DNA from 3 places in the Novosphingobium panipatense genome. Region 1 is predicted to be linked to each of the others. Evidence: riboswitches for the same ligand, from Rfam matches in the RefSeq annotation. Region 1 holds a riboswitch; each other region holds the start of a gene.
The links. Region 1 has a riboswitch for cobalamin ahead of QOL62_RS00860 (TonB-dependent receptor domain-containing protein). Riboswitches for the same ligand answer to the same signal wherever they lie in the genome.
Positions count from the first base shown of each region.

Region 1 (5,647 bases):
CAGACCGACGCGGCATAGCCCGTCCAGAAGCTCAGAACCGCGCCGAGAGCGGCGCCCGGCGCTATGCCGAAGAGGCCAGGGTCGGCAAGCGGATTGCGCAGGTATCCCTGCATCGCGGCACCCGAGATGCCCAGCCCCGCGCCGACGACCAGCGCCAGCACCGCGCGCGGCAGCCGCAGCTCCATGAGGATGAGCGCTGCATTGCCCGTCACTGGGGAGAAAGGGTCAATCCAGACCCGCCCTGCCAGCAGCGAAATCGGAACCGCGAAAGCGAGCGCGAGGGAAAGGGCGAGGATCAGACGCCGGTTCATGGCCGACCCTCCGCTCGCGGCGATTCTTGTTTCATAGCCCGGCGTATTTCGGCGAACCGCGCCAAAGCCCGCGGTATCGTAGGCCCGCCGCACCAGGCCAGCCCCGGATCGATCGGCACGCGTACGAGCCCTTTCACCCGCGCCAGTGCGGGATGATCGAGCAGGCGGTTTTCCTCCCCGCCTTCCGTCTCGGCGGTCAGCACCAGTTCCGGCGGATCCGCGATCACACGCTCGAGCGGCAGATAGTCGGCCTGGGAGAGCCCGCGGGCCGCCGCTGCGTTGGCAAGCCCCGCGTGGCGCATCAGGTCGGCGATAAGCGTGGTGTCTCCCGCGACGATCCCGCCCGACTGCCACAGCAGCGCGCGGACGGGCCGCGATCCCGCAGGGGGAGCGGCCGCTGCAAGGGCCGCGTCGATCCGGGTGACGAGCGCTTTCCCCCCTGCCGGGTTGCCGGCGAGGCTCGCCAGCCTTCGGACCTGCTCGCGCGCGGCGGCGAGGTCGGTGGGGAGCGGTTCCAGATGCACGGCTATCCCCATGTCCCGCAGCGCCTGCGCGGTGGCAGGCGCAAGGAAGCTGCTGGCGACGACCACGTCCGGGCGAAGGGCCAGGATGTCCTCGACCGCATCGGACACTTTTCCGAAGGTGGCAGCCCGTGCCACACCCATCGAAGTCGACGCGGGATCGTGGCTGTAGTGCGAGACGGCAAGCAGTTGCCCCGGCGCCGCCACGTCCGCCAGCACGGCGTCCGTGCAAGGATTGAGCGAGACGATGCGCGGATGCGAGGGCGGCGTCCCGTCAGGTCCGGCGGCCCTGGGCTGACACCCCGCCAGCACCGCGCATGCCGCCAGCAGCGACAGGCGGCGGCTCCAGCGCCCGTGGGACGAAAGAGCCGCCCGCTGCATCAGATCGTCACCCGGATGCCGGCGTAAGCGGACCGTCCCGGAGTGCCGTAGTTGCGAACCACTTCATAGTGTTCATCGAGAAGATTCTCGATCCGCCCGTAGACCTCCACCATATCCGTCAGCGGATAAGCCGCGCGAATACCGACCACGGCATGCCCCGTCACATAGAGCGTGTTCGCCGTGTCATCATAGCGCCCACCGCCGACGCGCAGGTCCGCGCCCAGCTTCAGCCCCATTTCCCAGGTCTTGTCGATGCTGGCGTAGACGTTGTTCTGCGGGCGACGAGCCAGCTGTGTCCCGGTGATCGCGTTGGTGGCATCCAGGTAGGTATAGGCGAGGTTGACGTCGAAGCCCTCCCAATCCGTCACCTGCATTCCCAGTTCAAGCCCCTTCGCGCGGGCCCGACCGACGTTGTAGTAATTCCAGTTCGCCAGGTCGTAGTCGATCAGATTGCGCGTCCTGCGGTCGAAATAGGTCAGCGTGAAGCGGCCCGTTCCTTGCGCGAAGGGCTGCTCCAGCCCCACGTCCCAGCTGGTCGAGGTCTCGGGATCAAGATTGCGGAAGCCGGCGTTTGTGTAGAGCTGGTACAGCGACGGCGCCTTGAAGGCTTCGCCGTAGCTCGCACGCAGGACCGCTGCTTCCTCGCCCTCGCCCAGCACCCAGGCGCCGTTGGCGGCGAAGGTGGTGCGGTCCCCGAAATCGGAACTGTCGTCGTAACGCAGCCCGCCATTCAGCGTCAGGCCGGAAAGCGGACGCAGAGTCAGGTTGCCGAAGATGCTGTTGATACGGGTGGAATCGCCCGCGCCGTAGTTGTCGTCAAACGTCTGCTTTTCGGTTTCCCCGCCGACGAGGAGGCTGGCCATCTCCAACGGCGTGAAGCTGGCCTGCGCTTCCAGCCGCTCGGTCCGGCCGTTGGTCTCGTACGGGCCGAAGACCGCATCGTCCGAAACCCGGCGGGTGTCGTTGAGGCCGTAGCCGAAGCGCGCGCTGAGGCGACCGGCGGCATCGGCATAACGCAGGTTCGCGTAGCCCAGGGTATCCCGCTTCAGGCCGACGTGCAGCGCGTCGGCGCCGGACGCGTCGTAATCGTAATTCGCCTTGGTGTAGAACCCGCCCGCATCCGCCGAAAGCCCGGGAGCCAGTTCCAGCGAGAGGCGCGCATTGGCGTTCCGGCTCTCGAAGCCGTCCTTCTCCGTCCCGCCGCGCCGCTCGTTGAACGCGGAGAAGCCGTCGCCCTTCATCCAGTTGGCACCGAGAACCACCCCGACGGGGCCGACAAGCCCGGAGGCCGACACGTTCGCCTGCCTGCGATCGCGCCAGCCGTACTCGGCCTGCCCACGCGCGCTCCATTCCTCCGTCGGCTCGGCCGTGATAAGGTTGATGACCCCTCCCACCGCGCGGCTCCCCCACAGCACGCCGGATGCGCCGCGCACCACCTCGACACGATCGAACTGCGCGATCGGTAAGGCTCCGAAATCGAACCCGCCCCCCACGTCGCCCGGATCGTTGATGCGCACGCCATCGATGAGCACGAGCGACTGCGCGTTCTCGGCACCGCGTATGAAGACGCTCGACGGCTGGCCAAAGCCGCCGGACTGCACCACCGAACTGCCCGGAAGGCGGGAGAGGACGTCCGTGGCCGAAATCGCCTGAACGCGCTCGATCTCGTCGCGGGTGACGACGCTCACCGACTGGCCCACCTGGGTCAGCGGCGTTGGCTCACGCGTGGCGGTCACGACGATATCGGAGCGCCCACCATCAGCGGGCGCCATCTCTTCCGCTTGGGCAACAGGCGCCATCGTGAGCGCTGTGGCAAGCATAAACAGGTACTTCATGTGGCCTCCCGACCTTGAACGTGCTCTTGCCGTTCATGGCGGAGGCGTGCGAGCCGGACCTTTCGGCGCGACACGCTCGCTGCAACCGGTACACCCCGTCCGATTGCGGAACGACCGTCAGCGGGCAGGTCTCCTGGCTTCCGGATCGCCGGTGCGCCCTCACCTTCCCGGCCTGCGGCCAGTGGCTTGTTGAAGGCCCCTCCCCGGTCACAGTTGCGGGGGCAGCGCCGGCAATTGCAGCCGGCTTCCCTCTTAGGCCCTTGCAGGCACCCATGACGTGAGCGCGCGGATAGTCGTGCGCCGCCCACTTGGCAAGCCGCTCCGGCGGTGCCGCATTCCCGCCGCGCAAAGAGGCGGCCGCTTTGGAGCAAATCGTAAACCTTTGCTGATAGGAGCCACCCTGTACCGCAACGGGACGGCTCCGAAACGGCAGGATGCGCCATCCGGCCACTTGCAGTAGGCGACGCTCGAGATTGAAAGGAAACGCGTGCCTGCTCCCCCCGCCTCCACCGAACGAGACGCCGCAGAGGCGCATCGGATGGAGCGCGAGCAGCTCGTGGTCCAGAGGCCCCGTGACTTCGCCGCACGGTATCCGCGCCGCGCCCGGCCGGTCGGACGGCGTCCACGCGGGCGTGAGCGACATTGGATCTACGTCATGACGGCGGCCATGACGGTCGCGCTGCCCGCCTTCGCGGCGCCCGATGAGTGGGGCGATGACTGGGGGCGCTTCGCCGTCGCTGACGCCGCGCTTTCCGAATCGGACCCGCAGCCGATGCCTTTCGAGCAGGCCGGTGCAAGTTTTCCGGGCTCCGCCTTCTACTATCTTGAAGCGGAGACGCGCCCTCTGCAGATCGGCGAGGGCATCCATTCGGACGCGGACGATCGGGCAAGCGGCCCGCTGCCTTTCGCCCGCCCCCTCTTTATCGACAGGTCCGGCGTCGATCGCACCCGCGCGCTCCAGTGCCTCACGGCGGCGATCTACTATGAAGCGGCGAGTGAGCCCGACGCAGGCCAGCGCGCGGTCGCGCAGGTCGTGCTCAACCGGGTGGCTCATCCCGCCTATCCCGGCACGGTGTGCGGCGTCGTCTACCAGGGGTCGGAGCGATCGACCGGGTGCCAGTTCTCCTTCACGTGCGACGGGTCGCTGGCGCGCCGGCCGCAGCCGATGTTCTGGGAGCGGGCCCGGGCCGTCGCGCGTGCTGCGCTGGCGGGCTATGTCTATGCGCCGGCGGGGCTCGCCACGCATTACCACACTGTACAGGTCCGGCCGTACTGGGCGCCAAGCCTGCACCCCCTGGGCACCATCGGCGCGCACCGCTTCTACGCCTTCCGGGGCGCCGCCGGAAAACCCGCGACGTTTCGCTTCGCCTACCTGGGCGGGGAACCTGTCGCCGCGCCGCACCGCCGGGACGACAGCGCCGCCAGCGCCGCTGTCAGCGCCGCGCTCGATCCTCTGGCGGTGCAGCAGGCGTTCGCGACCGGCCTTCCCGCTTCCGGGGCGGCGGTGCAGGACATGGCCGCCGAAGCGAAGGCCCCGGCAGCACCCGCGCCTGCCTATTCAAGCCAGGTGCGCGAGCGGGGCGGCGAGGCTCTCTACACGGCGCGCAACCTGCCGGGCACGCAGGGCGTCCGCCCTGAGTACGCAAATTCCGGGCGATGGATTGCAACGCCAAACGGCGCATCCGCGGGTACTCGCTAGACCGTGTGGACAGATTCGACAGCGGCGTGAAAGACTGACACGGGTCGTTAGCTGCCGGGCAACGTCCTGGCATCATTCCTTGACGCGCAGCGCCGGCAATAGGAACACGATCAGGAGCTGCGCAGTATTGGCAAGCGCGGCGATCAGCGCCGTTATCTGCAAACCGCCTGAACGACGGGTTTCAGCAAAAGAACGTCAACAGAGTCGTCAGCGGACTAGAATAGTTAATAGGGATCATCAGGCGCATCCCGTAATTGGGACAAGCAAATGGCCGCCGGGTGCCCCCAGAACAGTAGGGAGAGCGGCAGACCCTTCGTGCAGTTACGGCAGTGAACCATAGACGATCTTTTCCCTTTTTGGATCCGGGCGCGAGAGGGTGGAACGGCGGCGTCATTTAAGATGTTGGCAAGACCTGTCTTGTAAAAGCGTTTTTATTGCCAAAACTGGAACCTGCCTTGAAACTGCGAAATCGCCCATGGAAAATGCTCGGATTGCTGATCTTTGGTACGGTTGCCATGGTGGTTTTTGGGATTGATCTTCTAGATGGGACGATTGAAACTCGCCGTTTGGGCGAGACGAGTATCCTTGAAACACCAATCAAATTTCATGCTTTAGTCATCGGGTATGTAATCTGTTGGCCAATTCTCATTTTCTCCTGGGTTATACTGTGGCATGAGTGGGGCCAAAACTACCTACCCCCGCTCAAGCCCCCAATTGACGATCCAGAGAAACGCCGCCCTATGTGAAGCAGCAATGTCCGCAAAGGGCCGCTAGCTGACGTTCGCATTTGTCCACGCGGCGTTGGAAGAAGCGGCGGGCCGTGGCTTTCACGGCCCGAGATGCCCGTGGCAGGATTTCGTAAACCATACTTTCTCACGATAGCTTAGCCCTGCCGCGTGA
Region 1 covers NZ_FXUI01000001.1:183,272-188,918, reverse strand. The annotation lists gene QOL62_RS00870 (FecCD family ABC transporter permease) at 1-311, opposite strand, end outside; gene QOL62_RS00865 (ABC transporter substrate-binding protein) at 308-1,213, opposite strand; gene QOL62_RS00860 (TonB-dependent receptor domain-containing protein) at 1,213-3,048, opposite strand; cobalamin riboswitch at 3,157-3,334, opposite strand; gene QOL62_RS00855 (cell wall hydrolase) at 3,536-4,747, shown strand.

Region 2 (5,647 bases), on a different contig from region 1:
AAGGCGCCAGCGGCGGCGGAGCGCCACGGCTGCCTGGTTGCGAACTGTCGAGGGCGATCACTCTTTCGTTCGGTGTGAGGCCGGACAACACCGATGCGATCGCGCTTTCGCTCACCCCCTGCACCCGTGCCCGTGAAGCTACCTGCTGCAGGTAATCGGGGAAACTGGTGGACTGAGCACAGGCGGGAACCGCCGGCAGCGCAAGAGCAACAACAAGAAGGGCTTTGCGCAGAGATCGCGGAAACATGGCAAAAGTCATCGCGACGCAACTTCGCACAAAGCCTTGCGGTTGCAAATGGTGAAGGACATGCGTCGGGGGACATCCACCGCATGCTGCATGGTCTTCATCGACACTCCGCCCCTCGCGACAGGGCAAAAACCGGCCCTTTGTGCCGAGCAGCCAACATACCTCCTGACGCCATGTGAGGATTGATCGTCGGCTTCGCCACGTGCCGGACGGTCCGTCCATACGGTTGAACGGAACCATGATGTACGTGATCGGGAACAGTGCTTTAAAACAAAGATTTACTATCGCAGATACGCGGCAACATAATATTTCGTAAAAGCACTAGACCAAAGAACAAATATGGCGCAGTCTACCCCGGCCACCGAGTCCTGCGCTTGATATACAAAGCCCGCTCGTACAGGTGGCGTCCGCCCAAAGTGTTTTCGCCTTTCATAGCGACCTACTTGGGACATTGTGCCATGAAAAGAATAGAAATTACCGCCTGGGTGGCGGTGGCAACAATACTGCCCTACGGATCGACAGTCTCCGCCCACGCCGAAACAATTGTCACGGCCTCTCCGCCAACTTTGGCAAGCTGGTCCGATCGCGTTTTCAAGGATATCGACCGGGAGATCAGGTATCCCGAGCCTTTCGGTCCCCAGCGGCCAAGTAGCGGCGTGGTGGCCGTCAAGTTCAACTGCAGTGAATCCGGAGCGCCGGCTGGCGTCGCGCTCCTCAAATCGTCAGGACACCGTGATCTGGACCGGGAAACTTTGAGAGCGGTCAACAAGATTGCCACGCTTCACCCCCTCCCGCCCGGACTGAAGCATGACCAGTTGTATGTCGTCAGAGTACTGTACGCCAATTCCCACGGCGAGGCAGAGCGTCAACTTGCGAAGATGAGAGAAGAAGCCGCTCAAAGCAACGCGTGGTACAATCAAGGAGAACAGCTAGCCGGCGTTCTGGAGCTTGTCCCTTCAGGGGGGTAGTCCAGCAGACCAAGTCGTCCTTACACCACCTGCGCCCCGTTCTTCGGCTTCAACCCGATCCCCCGAAGGACGGGGCTTTTTTGCCGCATCATAAAAGGCCTACCGTCGCATGACACGCGTACAGCGGCTGCCTTGATTCCGGCAGCGCATACCCACCTGCCCCCCTGTCCTCTCGGTGAGATTTGGAAGATATCGACGCAATTGCTTCGAGCAGTGGCGGACAGACCTTGTATGCTCCGCAAAAACAGCTAGGGCACTCAACCATCAGACAGACCGAAGAGTACCCGGCCTATCTGTCTCCCGAAGCGCCAGCCCCGAAGGGAAGGCACAGAAGGCGACGCGCACCAAGCGGTTCCATCTTGATGGCGAACCGACGAAAGTGCAGGATCGGCAGGACTAGACGGTATGCGGACAGGTGGCCGAGTGGTTTAAGGCAGCGGTCTTGAAAACCGCCGTGGGTGCAAGCTCACCGTGGGTTCGAATCCCACCCTGTCCGCCAGCCTCTTCCCGGCAAACACGTCCCTGCGTTCTTTATATTCAGGGGCGACAAGCGCTCGATTTCGCCGCGCAGGCGATTGCCATACCATCGTATCGTCTGGGCGTGCCCGAACGATGCATTCTGCGATTGGCTTTCCTCGCACAGCGCCCTATGAGCGGCGGCGAATGTTCGCGTGTGCGGACGTTCATGATCGCGCTGGTGTCCGAGAGGACTTAAAACGGGAACGCGGTGCGGATGGTTCACGCCATCCCAATCCGAGGCTGTCCCTGCAACTGTGAGCGGTGAGCGAAGTGCACATTGTCGGCCGTGCCATCGGCAGACAGGTCACTGGATCGAACGCATGAAGATGCGAGATCCGGGAAGGCCGTGCATCAAGCGATGACCCGCAAGCCAGGAGACCTGCCAGCGCACCGGTCGCTCTTGCCTTGATCCAGGGGATGGTCACGGCACGGTCAATCTCCGTCTGAGCGACGAACCTTGCGGCGGGGCCGCATCGGTGCGCGATCGCGGGCGACATGCGCCCGCCCGTGGGCGTGCGCCGACCGTTCGTTCGTCCGTTTGCCTCACCGGCTGACGGGCTGCCGGCGGCACGCCCCTGCCCTGACGTTGCTCGGCGTGCGGAGGCTTAACAGCCGTGACCAAGACTTTTGTTTCCCTGATCCCACTCTTGGCGGCAACGCCGGCGCTGGCCGAAACCGGCGCGACGGACGACACGAACATCGTCGTTACCGCATCGCGTTCGGGCGATGCCATTCCGGCCGACCTGATCGGCTCCTCCATTACGGTTCTGGACAGCGAAGCACTTGAGAATCGCCAGACGCGGGTCCTGTCCGACGTCCTGCGCGACGTTCCCGGCGTCGCCGTGAATCGGACGGGTGCGATCGGCGGCCTGACCCAGATCCGCATCCGCGGTTCGGAAGGCAATCATGTGCTGGTCTTCATCGATGGCATCAAGGCGTCCGACCCGTTCCACGGGGAATTTGATTTCGGCACCCTCATCGCCGATGAAGCCGCCCGCGTCGAAGTCCTGCGCGGCCAGCAGTCGTCGCTCTATGGTTCGGATGCGATAGGCGGCGTCGTCACATATACCACGCTTTCGGGACGCGAAGCGCCCGGCTTCACCGCGCGTGTGGAGGGTGGCTCATTCGGCACGGTTTCGACGGCAGGTCGCGCTGCGGGTATTGTGGGCGATACATTCGACTACGCCCTATCCGGTAGCTATCTCACCACCGAGGGCTATCCGACCGCTCCTGCGGGAGACCGCGATCTGGGTTCCGACAGTCTCGGACTGTCGGGCAAGCTGAACTGGACGCCGACGCCGGACTTCAAGGTCACCGCCGTTGCTCGCTACAGCTATACCAAGGCCGACCTCAACGATCAGGCGATCGACGACTCCTCGCCGGTCGTGCGTGGCTATCCGGTCATCACCACAATCGATACGCCCGGCTCATACTACCGAAACAAGGCATTCTACGGCCTCGTCCGCGCGGAGTTGAGCCTGTTCGACGATGCCGTGACCACGGCGCTTTCCGGGCAACTCACCGATGCCAACCGTGACGCTTTTGCCGCCTACGGCTACAGCTACGGCAATCGCGGCCGGCGTTATCGCGGTTCGTTTGAGAACACGCTGCGCTTCGGCAACGAGCGGGTGAAGAACCGCTTCACGCTGGCCGTCGATGCAGAGCGGGAGGAGTTTCGCAACGTCGATCCTACCGGCTACGCCTTTACCGGTACGCGGCAGGTCGACACGCTGGGCTTCGTTGCTCAATACGACGTCACCGTCGATGACAGGCTGGCACTCGGCGCGTCCGCACGCATTGACGCGAACGACTATTTCCAGGATGCCTCCACCGCGCGGGTTACCGGCAGCTACCTTTTCCCGAACGGCACGCGCATTCACGCCGCCTATGGCTCGGGCGTGAAGGCGCCCACCTCCTCCGAACTCTTCGGATACGTCGACGGCCAGTACATCGGCAACCCCGACCTGCAGCCGGAACGATCGCGCGGATGGGAAGCCGGCATGGAGCAGAGACTGCTCGAAGGCGCACTGACGCTGGGCGCGACGTACTTCCACAGCCGGTTCGACAACCAGATACAGACCGTCGGCACCTCGGTCGGCGGTCAATACATCTCGACGAGCATCAACAACGATGTGGTGGCCAAACAGCGCGGCGTCGAAACCTACCTTCAGGCCCGTCTTGGCGACTGGCACGTGGACGCCAGCTACACTTATCTCAAGGCCCCGCAGGTTCTGACGGCGCTGGTCAACCCAGCACCGGCGGATGGATCGTACCAGGCGGCAGTTCCAGTCGAAACGCAGGCGGTTCGACGCCCAAAGAACGTCGCGAGCTTCAACCTGACCTACGCGCCCGAGGCCGTGCCCGTGTCGGCCACGCTGACCGTGCGCCACAACGGGCAGCAGCGCGATTACGCCTTCAACTCCATGTATCAGCGCCTGCTCGTGGACCTGAAGGCCTTTACACTGGTGAACCTGGCCGCCACCTACGACATTTCCGGGACGCTTCAGGTCTTCGGCCGCGTCGAGAACCTCTTCGACGAGGATTACCAGGAGGTCTTCACGTTCTCCACGCCAGGGCGGGCCGCCTACGGCGGCGTGCGGGTACGCCTCTGATGCGTTCTGGAGCCCTTTTCGCGGGGCTGCTCCTTGCCGCGTTGCCGGTTTCGGTCGGCAGCGCGGAACGAGCAGGTTCGTCAGCGTCGCACCGGCCCAGGCCCCTGCGGGTGATGTCGATGAACCAGTGCGCGGATCAGCTCGTGCTCGCACTGCTGCCGCCGGAGCGGATCGCTTCGGTGACCTGGCTTTCGCGCGATCCCGACGGATCGCTGATGCATCGGGAGGCGCAGAAGGTCGCGATCAACCACGGGCTTTCCGAAGAGGTCGTCCAGCAACAGCCCGATCTTGTCGTGGCGGGAGCGTTCACGACACCGGCCACCCGCATGCTGCTCAGGCGGCTCGGCTATCCGATGATCGAGGTCGCCCATGCCGACAGCTTCGATGAGATCCGGACAATAACACGGCAGGTTGCGGCGGCGGTGGGCGAAGAAGCTCGGGGGGAGGCGCTGATCGCGCGCATGGACCACCAGCTATCGCAACTCGCACGGCAGTCCGGACCCGCCATCCAGGTCGCGGCGTGGGACGGCGCCGGCTTCAATGCCAGCGAGGGTTCGCTCTACAATGCGGTGCTGGAGGCCGCCGGCGCCGTCAACGTCGCGAACCGTCCCCCGGCAAGCACCTACGGCCGCCCCGACGTCGAGGTCCTGCTGGCCGCGGCCCCTACTCTGCTCGTCAAGGGCGCGGGAACCGGGCGCCGCGCCGGCCTGCAGGACAACGTCGAGCGCCACAGGCTCGTACAGCGCTACTGGGATGGTGCGCGCACGCTGACCGTGCGCCAGTCCTACTACGTCTGCGGCACGCCCTTCGTGGCGGATGCGATCTCCGGCTTGCGCGGCGAATTGCAGGCAGCTGCCAGGCAGGTCCAGGCGCCCCTCCCCTTCGCCGCCGGAAAGACGTTGTGATGCGCTGGCTCACTCCCTCCCTGATGGTGCTGCTTCTGCTGACTGCCACGGCATCCACACTGGCCGGAACCGTGTGGCTGTCACCTCACCAGGCCTTCGCTTCGGCTTTCTCCGGAAAGGCCGATCTTGCGGGCCTGATCGTCACGGAAATACGGCTTCCACGGGTGATGCTGGCGATTGCCATCGGGGCGAGCCTCGGCTTGTCAGGCGCCGTACTGCAGGGGCTGCTCCGCAATCCGCTCGCCGAACCGGGTTTGCTCGGAATTTCCTCGGGCGCATCGCTGGGAGCGGTGGTCGCGATCTATTTCGGGTTTGTCGCTGCTCTGCCTCTGGCGGCGCCGGTGTTCGCCCTCGTCGGAGCATTCGTCGCCGCAGGCATCGTCCTGCTGCTGGCGC
Region 2 covers NZ_FXUI01000002.1:285,094-290,740, forward strand. The annotation lists gene QOL62_RS04275 (lytic murein transglycosylase) at 1-259, opposite strand, end outside; gene QOL62_RS04280 (energy transducer TonB family protein) at 706-1,215, shown strand; tRNA gene QOL62_RS04285 (tRNA-Ser) at 1,625-1,714, shown strand; cobalamin riboswitch at 1,894-2,135, shown strand; gene QOL62_RS04290 (TonB-dependent receptor) at 2,349-4,346, shown strand; gene QOL62_RS04295 (ABC transporter substrate-binding protein) at 4,346-5,251, shown strand; gene QOL62_RS04300 (FecCD family ABC transporter permease) at 5,251-5,647, shown strand, end outside.
Region 2: linked by a shared signal. The riboswitch ahead of QOL62_RS04290 (TonB-dependent receptor) and the one ahead of QOL62_RS00860 (TonB-dependent receptor domain-containing protein) in region 1 are both predicted to bind cobalamin.

Region 3 (5,647 bases), on a different contig from region 1:
AGCAGGCCGTTGTAGAACGGCGTGTTCGCACTGAGCCCGGCGAACGCGGAGCCATTGTTGGCCACGGCGCTGGTGAAGGCGTAGAGAATTTCGGAGAAGCCGTGCGGTCCCTTGTTGAGCGGCCCGGCCAATCCTGCAGGAAGCACCGATGCGACGGCGCTCATGCCCAGGATGGTCAGCGGCAGGACCGCGATCGCCAGCACCGCCAGCTTGACTTCACGGCTCTCGATCTTCTTGCCCACGTATTCCGGTGTACGGCCGACCATGAGACCAGCCACGAAGACCGCGAGTATCGCGAACAGCAGGAAGCCGTAGATGCCTGCGCCCACGCCGCCGATAACCACTTCGCCCAATTGCATGTTGAACAACGGGATCATGCCGCCAAGTGCCGTGAAGCTGTCGTGCATGGCGTTCACCGCGCCGCACGATGCGGCGGTCGTGACGACTGAAAAGAGCGCGCTCGCGGCAATGCCGAACCGCACTTCCTTGCCTTCCATGTTACCGCCTGCCGCATTCAGCTGGTGGAGGACGGGATTGCCCGCGGCCTCCTGCCAGTACGCGACGGTCGTGCCGGCAAGGAACAGGGCCATCATAGCGGCAAGGATCGCCCAGCCCTGCCGCGCGTTCCCGACGGCCTTGCCGAACGTGTAGGTCAACCCGACGCCGATCGCGAAGATCGATAGCATCTGCACCAGGTTGGTCAGCGCGGTCGGGTTCTCGAACGGATGCGCGGAGTTGGCGTTGAAGAAGCCGCCGCCGTTCGTGCCCAGAAGTTTGATCGCTTCCTGCGAAGCCACGGGTCCGATGGCGAGCGTCTGGCGGGCTCCTTCCAGCGTGCTCACGTCAACGGTGCCTGCCAGGGTCTGCGGTACGCCGCTGGCAATGTAGAACACGGTCAGGACAATACACAGGGGCAGCAGCAGGTACAGCGTGATCCGCGTGACGTCGGCCCAGAAGTTGCCGATCCCTGCTGCACTTCGCCGGGCAAACCCCCGAAACAGCGCAAAGGCCAGGGCGATGCCTGTCGCGGCCGAAAGGAAGTTGTGAATGGTCAGCGCCAGCATCTGCGACAGGTTCGACATCGTCGATTCCCCGCCATAGCTCTGCCAATTGGTGTTGGACCCGAAGCTGATCGCGGTGTTGAAGGCGAGATGCTCGCCGAGAGCAGCATGGCCTTGCGGATTGAGCGGCAGAAGCGCCTGCGCACGCAGCAGCCCGTAGGTCATGAGAATCAGCAGCGCGTTGAAGACCAGCATATGGACGGCGTAGCGCCGCCAGGTCTGGTCCTCTTCCGGGTTGATGCCGGAAAGCCGGTAGAAGCTCCGCTCCACCGGACCAAGTATGGCATGAAGCGGAGTGCGGCGGCCTTCGTAGAGAGCGAAAAGCCAAAGCCCTACGGGCTTGGCGAGCGCCAGCAGGATGCCGACGAAGACTGCGATAAGCAGCCATCCCTGAACGGTCATCGGTGCGCCCCTCAGAAGCGTTCGGGCCGCGCGAGCACGGCAACGAGATAGACGAGAAGGCCAAGCGCGGTGAAGCCGGCAAGCCAGAGATCGATGGTCATGGCTGGCGGCCCCTCACGCACGGTTGCACAGGGCCGCATAGCCGAGGCTCGCGACCAGCAAGACGAGGAGAAGGCCTGCCCAAAGGAGGTCCTGCATGATGATGCTCCTGCAAGCTCACGCCGCAACAGGCGGGATGAGTCGAATGCAGCCCTCCCACTAGGCCAGTGCACCGTAGGAATTCGAGACGAGCGAGCCACCGATCGCATAGTGATTGCATAGGATTTTGGCCGATTGGCTGATCATCATGGCTTTCACGGCGGCAGAAGGCCCCGTCCCCGCCACCCTGTCTCACCGAGGGAGGAGACGCCTGCATGCAGCGGCTCTTGCAAGCGGAAAGGCTGTTTTGAAGATCATTCAGGAGCAAAAGACGAGATCAGGCGCTTTTCACCGTGCCCAGGATATCGGGCTCGGAGCATGACATGAGCGTAGTCGCAGCGGTTCTTTACAGAGACGGCAAACGCGTCCGGGATATCGACGTGACTGAGAAGGTCCATTGCCCTGACGATCATTCGGAGTTTGTCTGGATCGGCCTGCTTGATCCCACCCCGCAGGACCTGCGGCTGCTTCAGGATCAGTATGGCCTTCACCCGCTGGCGGTGGAGGATGCGATCAACGGCAAGCAGATACCCAAGGTCGATGTCTACCGCGACCAGTTGTTCGTCACCGCCCGCACTGCCGAACTCGTGGAAGACAAGATACACTACGGTGAGATCCTGATCTTTGTGGGGCACAGCCACATCATAACCGTGCGCCACGGTCACGAACGGGAGTTCTCAAAGCTGCGCGGCGAGCTGGAGCAGAAGCCCAGCATGCTGCAGAACGGCGTGGGTTACGTGCTGCACGCCATTCTCGACTATATCGTCGACGGCTATCTTCCAATCATCGAGACGATCGAGGAAGATACCCTCGCGATGGAGCGGCGCACGGTCGACAACTTCCTGGGCCGTGACGAGATCATCCGCATTTTCAGCCTGCGCCGTGAACTCATCCGTTTTCAGCGGGTGCTCATCCCCATGGGCGAGGTCGCCGCCAAGTTCGTCCGCAGCGAGCTGCCCTGCATCGATCCGGATGCCCGCCCCTACTTCAGCGACGTGAACGATCATGTTCGGCGGGTGCAGGCCATGGCGGAAGCGCTCAGGGAAGTGATCAATTCCGTATTTGAATTCAGCAACCTTCTGGAGCAGCAACGGACCGGCGCCATTACCCGCCAGCTTGCCGCCTGGGCGGCGATCCTTGCGGTGCCGACCGCCATCGCCGGCATCTACGGCATGAACTTTCGCTACATGCCCGAGCTTTCGTGGCGCTATGGATATCCTCTGGTGCTGATTGTCATCGTGGTCATCTGCGTCCTTCTGTTCTGGCGCTTTCGCACGCTGAAATGGCTCTGACCCGACCGATGCAGGGAGCCGTGTCCCTCGCTGCGACAGGGCTCGGAAGCTGGCCCGGCGATATCGCCGTTGCCTGGCGGCACGACCACTTGCGCACACCGCGGGCGTGAAGTAGTAGCCGCGCCGCGACAGGTTCCTCGAGAGAGGATCAAAAGGGAACCCGGGTGAAAACCCCGGGGCTGCCCCTGCAACTGTAAGCGGCGAGCCATCCAGCCATTTGCCATTGGGATCATCGGTCCTGAGAAGGCGGCCGGAACGGCGCTGACCCGCAAGCCAGGAGACCTGCCTGACGCAGTCGTTCTTCATCCGGGCAGGGTGCACCGGGTGTTCGAGGGCCCTCCCTTCCGGTGAGGGTCATCCCTCGCGCAACGACAGCAACTGCCTTGCCGGTTTGTCCGTGCAGGGGAGCGTCACGCCGTGCCTGCTTCGCGGGACTCTTCGCGCACGCTCCCTTGTGACGGCCGCCCGGCGGGTTCGACGCCGTTTGCAAGAAGGGACTTCATCTTGCGCCATACACGAACACTGGCGACCCTGCTCGCCTTCTCCGCTCTCCACGCTGCGCCCGCCCGGGCGGAGGAGGATGCTGCGGACGGGAACATCATCGTCACAGCCTTCCGCACGCCTGTTGCACAGGAGCAGAACGCTTCCAGCGTCACCGTCCTGGACGAGGCGGCCATCATACAGGCACAGCCCATCGCCGTGACCGACATCCTGTTGCGCACACCCGGCGTGAGCCTGTCCCGCAACGGCGGCTACGGCACGGCGACGTCTCTCCGGGTTCGCGGTGCCGATGCCGGACAGACCGTGATGGTCATCGACGGGATGCGCCTTGCCGATCCATCGGCCACAAGCGGCGGGTATGGCTTCACCAACCTCTTCCTGGACGATATCGACCGCATCGAGATCCTGCGCGGCCCGCAATCCATCCTGTGGGGCAGCGATGCCATCGGCGGCGTGGTCAACGTCACCACGCGCAGACCACAGAAAGCGCTGGAAGGCAGCGCCGCCTTTGAAACCGGAACGCACGAGACCGTCTCTGCCCGGGCGGGAGTCGGCGGCACCAGTGAAGCCATCGACTGGCGCCTCGCCGGCTCCACCTTCACAACGAACGGCATTTCAGCGCGAGCCAACGGAACCGAGGACGATGGCTACTCCCGGCAGGCCGCCAGCGGCACGGCCACCATCAGGCTGGCGCCCGGCGTAGCGCTCGACCTGCGCGGGTACTGGTCGGACGCAAGCAACGATTTCGATGCCTTCAACGGCGATTCCGCCGCCTTTGGCACGACGCAGGAGTGGTCCGGCTATGCCGGGCTTAACTTCGCGCTGTTCGACGGCAAGCTCTCGAACCGGGTCGCCGTGCTCCAGACTGAAACCGACCGGCGGAACTATGACCCCGCCCGTTCCATTCGCCAGCTCACCTTCGACGCTCACGGCCGCGTCCGCCGGTGGGAATATCAAGGGACGTACCATGCAGCGGACCAGCTCGCGGTCGTATTCGGGGCTGAACGCGAAGAGCAGCGGATGACCACCGCCTCCCCCGGCAACAACACAACACCCTATGCTCTGGTCCCGCAGAAGGCGGATACCAACAGCGTCTACGGACAGGTGCGCTTCATGCCCCTGACCGGCCTTACCCTCAACGCCGGTGGGCGCTACGATCATCAATCGCGCTTTGGCGGAGACACCGTGTTCAGTGCCGGCGCCGCATTCACCCCGAACGAGGGCGCGACCATCCTGCGCGCCAGTTATGACGAGGGCTACAAGGCGCCCTCTCTTTATCAGCTGTTCAGCGACTACGGCGTAGCGGATCTCGGGCCGGAAAAAGCGAAGGGCTGGGAGATCGCGGCCGAGCATAGCTTCGGCAACATCTTTCACGCCTCTGCCGCGTGGTTCCAGCGCGACACCGACAATCTCATCGACTTCGCCTATTGCCCCACGAGCGGCGCGCAGCCCGACGTCTGCTTCATCCCCGGCACGACGGTGACCCGTTTCGGGTACTACGCCAATGTAAAGGAAAGCCGCGCCCGAGGGCTCGAACTCACCGGGTCCGCACGCTGGCGCGTGCTGTTCCTCGACGGCAACTACAGCTGGATCAAGGCCGAAGACCGCAGCGACGATGCTGCCTTCCAGGGCCGCCAGCTCGCCCGCGTGCCGCGCCACCTCGCCAACGTGGAAGGCGGCATCGATCTGCCTTCCGGCCTCCGGGCAAGCGTGGCGGCGCGCTACTCGGGACGCAGCTTCAACAGCGCCAGCAGCACCGAGGTTCTTGAGGATTATTGGCTCGTGGACCTTCGCGCCCAATGGCATGTGGCGGAAGCGTTGACCCTTCAGGCACGCGTCGAGAACGTCGGCGACAAGGACTATCAGACGGTCAGCGGTTATTCGTCGCTGGGCCGGACGGTCTATGTCGGCCTGCGGAGCCGCTTCTGATGCTGCGTCCCGTGGCAAGCGGGCCTGCAGTAGTCGTCTGCTCCACCTGCCGCGTCTCTGCCGAGGCGCGGGAGGATGCGAACGGAAGGCGCGGCGGCGCACTGCTTGCCGACACCCTGCGCGCGGTGCAGGAGGAGGAGCCTGCCTTGCGCGAGGTGGCCGTGCAGGAAATGCCCTGCCTCTTCGCCTGCTCGCGCCATTGCACCGTGCAAATACGCGAGGCCGGCAAGATCGGCTATGTCCTGGGCGATTTCACGCCGGATC
Region 3 covers NZ_FXUI01000011.1:19,605-25,251, forward strand. The annotation lists gene kdpA (potassium-transporting ATPase subunit KdpA) at 1-1,463, opposite strand, end outside; gene QOL62_RS14665 (potassium-transporting ATPase subunit F) at 1,475-1,564, opposite strand; gene corA (magnesium/cobalt transporter CorA) at 1,985-2,953, shown strand; cobalamin riboswitch at 3,067-3,257, shown strand; gene QOL62_RS14675 (TonB-dependent receptor plug domain-containing protein) at 3,458-5,383, shown strand; gene QOL62_RS14680 (DUF1636 domain-containing protein) at 5,383-5,647, shown strand, end outside.
Region 3: linked by a shared signal. The riboswitch ahead of QOL62_RS14675 (TonB-dependent receptor plug domain-containing protein) and the one ahead of QOL62_RS00860 (TonB-dependent receptor domain-containing protein) in region 1 are both predicted to bind cobalamin.